Metallumcola ferriviriculae: one gene and its partner. Each later gene encodes a partner of the first gene's protein in a complex. Links are inferred from orthologs where the notes say so. Each region holds a gene or a part of one and is shown in the gene's direction. Other genes may lie near its edges.

The links.
Region 2: the proteins of tig (region 1) and rpsG are in contact, whole or in part, in a crystal structure (PDB 3GTY), measured with the Thermotoga maritima proteins. The link is inferred for Metallumcola ferriviriculae from one-to-one orthologs. Residues at the interface, in WP_004081061.1 of Thermotoga maritima: Glu122, Val124, Val129, Leu130, Tyr133, Glu188, Gly259, Ile262, Tyr263, Glu266, Ser270, Glu273, Gln274, Glu277, Arg308, Gln311, Ile312, Ser315, Tyr316, Glu325, Arg329, Arg336, Leu363, Phe366, Trp367, Arg373, Leu377, Arg381, Leu384, Glu387; in WP_004081843.1 of Thermotoga maritima: Lys34, Lys52, Lys55, Glu59, Arg62, Gln63, Glu66, Asn67, Lys69, Val71, Arg95, Ala109, Lys110, Lys111, Gly112, Arg113, Pro114, Glu117, Glu121, Ile124, Ala125, Tyr127, Asn128, Asn129, Thr130, Gly131, Lys135, Asp139, Arg142, Met143.

The regions. Positions count from the first base shown.
Region 1 is NZ_CP121694.1:1,018,104-1,021,370, forward strand. What follows is about bases 99-3,037. They hold tig (trigger factor), read left to right. Parts: upstream 99-868; coding sequence 869-2,206; downstream 2,207-3,037. Other genes in these bases: clpP (ATP-dependent Clp endopeptidase proteolytic subunit ClpP), read left to right, coding at 2,233-2,829; clpX (ATP-dependent Clp protease ATP-binding subunit ClpX), read left to right, coding at 2,849-3,037. Outside these bases: more of clpX, read left to right, coding at 3,038-3,267. UniProt on the Bacillus subtilis protein: Involved in protein export. Acts as a chaperone by maintaining the newly synthesized protein in an open conformation. Functions as a peptidyl-prolyl cis-trans isomerase.
Region 2 is NZ_CP121694.1:116,752-119,763, reverse strand. The notes cover bases 1-2,684. They hold rpsG (30S ribosomal protein S7), read left to right. Parts: upstream 1-949; coding sequence 950-1,420; downstream 1,421-2,684. Other genes in these bases: fusA (elongation factor G), read left to right, coding at 1,472-2,684; rpsL (30S ribosomal protein S12), read left to right, coding at 558-932; MFMK1_RS00645 (ribosomal L7Ae/L30e/S12e/Gadd45 family protein), read left to right, coding at 157-405; rpoC (DNA-directed RNA polymerase subunit beta'), read left to right, coding at 1-107. Also shown: more of fusA, read left to right, coding at 2,685-3,012.

The DNA.
Region 1 (3,267 bases):
GTCGCGAGGGTTCGATTCCCTTCACCCGCTCCATATGCGCCTGTAGCTCAGCTGGATAGAGCAACGGACTTCTAATCCGTAGGCCGCAGGTTCGAATCCTGCCAGGCGTACCAGAATAAGTGTTTAAGAGCGGGCCAATGGTCTTCTCAAAGAATTAAGCTGTGGTGGGTGTAGCTCAGGCGGTTAGAGCGCCAGGTTGTGGCCCTGGAGGTCGTGGGTTCAAGTCCCATCATCCACCCCATATAATTTTATGATTGACAATTCCAAAAAGATTTGTTAAATTATTTATTACTGTTGGGGCGTAGCCAAGCGGTAAGGCAGCGGACTTTGACTCCGCCATGCGTAGGTTCAAATCCTGCCGCCCCAGCCATATGAGCCATTAGCTCAGCTGGCAGAGCACCTGACTTTTAATCAGGGTGTCGAAGGTTCGAATCCTTCATGGCTCACCAGTATGGGAGGAGTATACTCCTCCCACATAATTAAATATCTATCATGCGGGAGTGGCGGAATTGGCAGACGCACCAGACTTAGGATCTGGCGGTTTTACCGTGGGGGTTCAAGTCCCTTCTCCCGCACCAGGTATGCGGGTGTAACTCAGTGGTAGAGTGCGACCTTGCCAAGGTCGAAGTCGAGGGTCCGAATCCCTTCACCCGCTCCAGCTTTATTGCATACCATAGTTGATGGGCGAATAAATTTAAGAAAACCTCGGCGAAAGGGCAGTTTTGTCCACCGAGGTTTTCTTTTAAAATGCAGGAAAACTCAAGTTTTTACAGAATGGTACTTATGACTAACTGCTTCATAGGCTATAATAACGGCAATGGAGGCAGTATCTACCAATAAAAATATTTTGAGCAGAGGAGGAGCATAAATGAAAGCTAGCGTGGAAAAGATAGAGAACAATCGGGTGACCTTAGAAGTGGAGGTTGAAAATGAGGTTGTAGCAGCAGCGATGACAAAGGCTTACACCAAGTTGGCAAAGCAGGTTAACATTCCGGGTTTTCGTAAGGGTAAAGCACCAAGAAAGGTTTTAGAAAATTACATAGGTACGGGACCTCTGTTGGAGGAAGCCGTTGAGAATGTAGTTCCTAATGCATATATTGAGGCGGTAGAAGAAACAAACATAGAACCTATTGACCAACCGGACATAGAAATGGTACAGCTGGAAGAAGGTAAACCAATAATTTTTAAGGCAAGCGTCGATGTAAAGCCGGAAGTGACATTGGGAGAATATAAGGGATTAGAAGTTGCTAAAGAAGAAAAGGAAATTACTGCCGAGGATGTAGATAAATATCTAGGAACACTTAGGGAACGCTATGCTAAGCTGGTGGTACTTGATAAGGATCAGCCTGCGGAAGAAAACGATACAGTAGTAATTAATTTTGAAGGTTTTCTCGATGGGGAACCCTTCGAAGGGGGTAAGGCTGAAGAACACCCATTGGTATTGGGCTCTGATAGTTTTATTCCCGGGTTTGAAGAGCAATTAATTGGCGTCAAAGCCGGTGAGGAAAAAGAAGTGAATGTAACTTTCCCGGAAGATTATCAAGCTGAAGATCTGGCAGGTAAAGATGTGGTATTTAAGGTGCAGGTAAAAGAAATCAAGCGTAAAGAATTGGCACCTATTGATGATGAATTTGCCAAAGATGTCAGTGAGTTTGAAACACTTGAGGAATTAAAGGAAGATACTAAGAATAAACTGGAAGAAACTGCCGATGAACAAATTAATAGGGCTTTCCGCGCCCAGGTGACGGACAGTGCGGTAGATGCTGCTAAGATTGGGATTCCGGAAAAGCTAATTACACGTCGGCTTGAAGTGATGATGGATAATTTTTCACAACGCTTACAACAGCAGGGTATGTCTATGGAACAGTACATGGAGTATACCCAGTCTTCTATGGAAGATTTTAAACAGCAGTATCGATTAGAAGCAGAAAAGAGTGTCAAATCTGATTTGGTTTTGGAAGCAATAGCCAATGCTGAAGACATTAAAGTAACTGAAGAAGATATGGACGCAGAGATAGAAAAAATGGCTAAGATGTATAATCAGGATGTAAAATCCTTAAAAGCAATAATGGCTGCGCAGGATAGTTTAGATTCCCTCAAATATGGTATAATGTTAGATAAGGCAGCAGAATTTTTAGTAGATAACGCAGTCCCTGTTGTGCCAATAGAGACTAAGGCACCCGAGGAATCTGCTAAAGAGGAATAATAGAATTAGAAAAGGGGTGTGATAAGATGTCCACTTTAGTGCCAATGGTTGTTGAGCAAACTAACAGAGGAGAGCGGGCCTATGATATATATTCCCGTTTGTTAAAGGACCGGATTATATTTTTAGGCAGTGCTATTGACGACAACGTTGCAAATCTGATTATTGCCCAAATGTTGTTTTTGGAAGCAGAAGATCCGGATAAGGATATTCACTTATATGTAAATAGTCCCGGTGGTTCCATTACCGCAGGCATGGCTATTTATGATACCATGCAGCATATTAAACCTGATGTATCTACTATTTGTGTTGGTTTAGCCGCCAGCATGGGTGCATTTCTTTTGGCCGCAGGCGCCAAGGAAAAGCGCTTTGCATTACCTAACAGCGAAGTAATGATACATCAGCCCATGGGTGGCACTCAGGGTCAGGCAGTAGACATTGAAATTCATACTAAGCGGCTCTTGCGCATAAAAGATAAACTAAATAAGATTTTATCAGATATCACGGGGAAACCTTTAAAGCAAATTGAAAAGGATACGGATAGGGATAACTTCTTAACTGCCGATGAGGCCAAGAATTACGGCCTTGTGGATGCTGTCATCTCCAAGGAGGCGCCTGCGAAATAATATATAGCGGGGTGAAATAATGTATAAGTATACGGACGATAAAGGGCAGCTAAAATGTTCCTTTTGCGGGAAATTACAAGACCAGGTCAAAAAGTTAGTTGCCGGTCCTGGTGTCTATATCTGTGATGAATGTATTGAACTTTGCAATGAAATAATTGAAGAAGAACTTAGTGAAGACCTGGGCCTTGATATGGGGGAAATCCCTAAGCCCATAGAAATACGCGAAATTTTGGATCAATACGTCATTGGGCAGGAATCGGCTAAAAAATCTCTTGCTGTGGCTGTATACAATCATTACAAGCGTATTAATATGGGAATGAAAATTGACGATGTAGAGCTTCAGAAAAGTAACATTGTCATGCTTGGCCCTACTGGTAGTGGTAAAACACTTCTAGCCCAGACGCTGGCAAGGATTCTTAACGTTCCTTTTGCCATTGC
Region 2 (3,012 bases), 900 kb from region 1 along the record:
CAGGCATGTCCCGTTATCGCAGTGTAGAATTGCTGCCCGCGAATGCCGGGGAGGATATGCTGTCAAAGGATTTTTTTAAGGAAACAAATCTTGTTGACACGCCTTAGCTAAAATGATAATATGTATTAGTGTGTTGTTCGGCAAGGGGGAAGTGCTATGCCTTTAGAGACGCTGCGCACCGCCGGGAATAAAACCATTGGGACAAAACAAACAATAAAAGCGGTTCAAAAGGGCTTGGTGCAGGTGGTGTTTGTGGCTGAAGATGCGGATAAACAGATGGTGACTTCTTTGACGGATCTCTGTCATCAAAATCAGGTACCTGTAAACCGTGTACCCAGCATGAAAGAATTAGGTGAAGTTTGTGGTATTCAGGTAGGGGCCGCTGCTGCGGCTATATTAAAGTAGCTTCTCAGGGCATTTGTTTCATTACTTAAATATCTGGTTTGCTGCGAGAATACTTCCTGAGTTGGAAGTATGAACGCGGCAGACCAATGTTGTTTAAGACATGGCTTGCTCTTCACTTGATTTAAAATATTTCAGGAAGGAGGTGGAGTTAAATGCCAACTATTAACCAATTGGTGAGAAAAGGCAGGAAGTCGATTAAAAAGAAATCTACCTCACCGGCGTTAAAAAACAGCCCGCAAAAACGGGGGGTTTGCACTAGAGTGTATACAACTACTCCTAAGAAACCCAACTCTGCCTTGAGAAAAATTACTCGGGTCAGGCTAACTAACGGGATAGAGGTTACTGCATATATCCCTGGCATTGGTCATAACCTGCAAGAACACTCAGTTGTACTGGTTAGAGGCGGCAGGGTGAAAGACATTCCCGGTGTGAGGTATCACATCGTGCGTGGTGCTTTAGACACCGCGGGTGTTGAGGATAGAAAGCAAGGACGTTCTAAATATGGAGCGAAAAGACCTAAGAAGTAATTAAAGGGGGGAAATGTATGCCGCGAAGGGGATCTGTACCTAAGCAGGAGATTCTGCCGGATCCGATTTATGGCAGCATTAGAATTACCAAGTTAATTAATCAGATGATGCTGGATGGTAAAAAGAGCATTTCAGAAAAGATAGTCTACGGTGCGTTGGATATTATTGCTGACAGAACAGGCAAAGAAGCTAACGAGATATTCGAGCAAGCGATGAAAAACATTATGCCTGTATTGGAAGTTAAAGCGCGTCGCGTTGGTGGTGCTAACTACCAGGTTCCCGTAGAAGTGCGTCCTGAAAGACGTGAAACCTTGGCTATTCGTTGGTTAACCAATTATTCACGTCAGCGGGGTGGCAAAAACCTGCAGGATAAGTTGGCATCTGAATTGATGGATGCTGCTAATAACACAGGGGGCGCTGTCAAGAAGAAAGAAGATACGCATAAAATGGCGGAGGCCAACAAGGCGTTCGCGCATTATCGCTGGTAGTGACATATCGGCTTGAAGCCGATGTTGCTGCTTGCAGAAAGGGGGATAATAGTGGCTCGTCAAGTCTCATTAGAAAAAACTAGGAATATTGGAATTATGGCACATATCGATGCAGGAAAGACCACAACTACCGAGCGCATCTTGTTCTATACTGGTAAGGTGCATAAGTTAGGTGAGGTTCATGATGGTGCTGCGACGATGGACTGGATGGTTCAGGAGCAGGAAAGAGGCATTACTATTACCTCCGCTGCTACTACATGTTTTTGGCGAGATCACCGCATAAATATCATAGATACACCAGGGCACGTTGACTTCACTGTAGAGGTGGAACGTTCCTTGCGTGTGTTGGACGGGGCGGTGGCTGTTTTCTGCTCTGTAGGCGGGGTGGAACCTCAGTCTGAAACAGTATGGCGTCAGGCGGATAAGTATGGGGTGCCAAGAATTGCATATATCAACAAGATGGATAGAGTCGGAGCGGATTTTTTCCGCGGGACTAATATGATTCGAGATCGTCTGGGCGCTAACCCGGTAGCTATGCAACTGCCCATAGGTTCGGAGGAGAATTTCCAGGGTATTGTGGATTTAATTCGCAATAGGGCAATTATATATGTGGATGATCTAGGTACTCGCAGTGACGAAACGGATATTCCCGAAGACATGCAGGAGATAGCTCAGGAATATCGAGAAAAGCTTTTGGAAGCAGTTGCGGATTCTGATGAAACGTTAATGGAGAAATACCTAAACGGGGAAGAAATTTCTGCCGGAGAAATTAAAGAGGCAGTGAGAAAGGCCACGTTGGCGGTAGATATAATTCCAGTTTTTTGTGGGTCCTCTTTTAAGAATAAAGGGGTTCAGCTTTTGCTGGATGGGGTTGTAGACTATATGCCTGCACCTACCGACGTCCCTCCCATTCAGGGTATTATTCCTGATACTGACGAGGAAGGAAAGCGGATTGCTGACGATTCTGAGCCGTTTTCCGCATTGGCTTTTAAGATTGCTACCGACCCATATGTGGGTAAGTTATGCTTCTTTAGAGTTTATTCGGGAACCTTGAAGTCTGGGTCCTATCTTTATAATGCGGCTACGGGCAAGAGAGAACGTATTGGGCGGATATTGTTAATGCACGCTAACCATCGGGAAGAAGTGGAGGAAGTTTACACCGGTGACATTGCCGGTGCAGTAGGATTAAAGAATACTTCTACCGGTGATACATTATGTGATAGCGACCATCCTATTATGCTGGAATCCATGCAGTTCCCTGAACCTGTCATTGATGTAGCCATCGAGCCCAAAACCAAGGCGGACCAAGAAAAGATGGGCATTGCACTACAGAAACTAGCGGAGGAAGACCCCACTTTCCGTGTCTATACTGACCATGAAACTGGCCAGACGATTATTCAGGGCATGGGGGAGCTTCACTTAGAAATTATTATAGACCGCTTGCTACGTGAATTTAGGGTTGATGCTAATGTCGGCCGGCCGCAGGTGGCTTATAAAGAAACTATCCGAGGTGCTGTGAAGGCCGAAGGTAAATTTATTCGCCAGAGTGGCGGACGTGGTCAATATGGGCATGTTCGGGTAGAACTTGAACC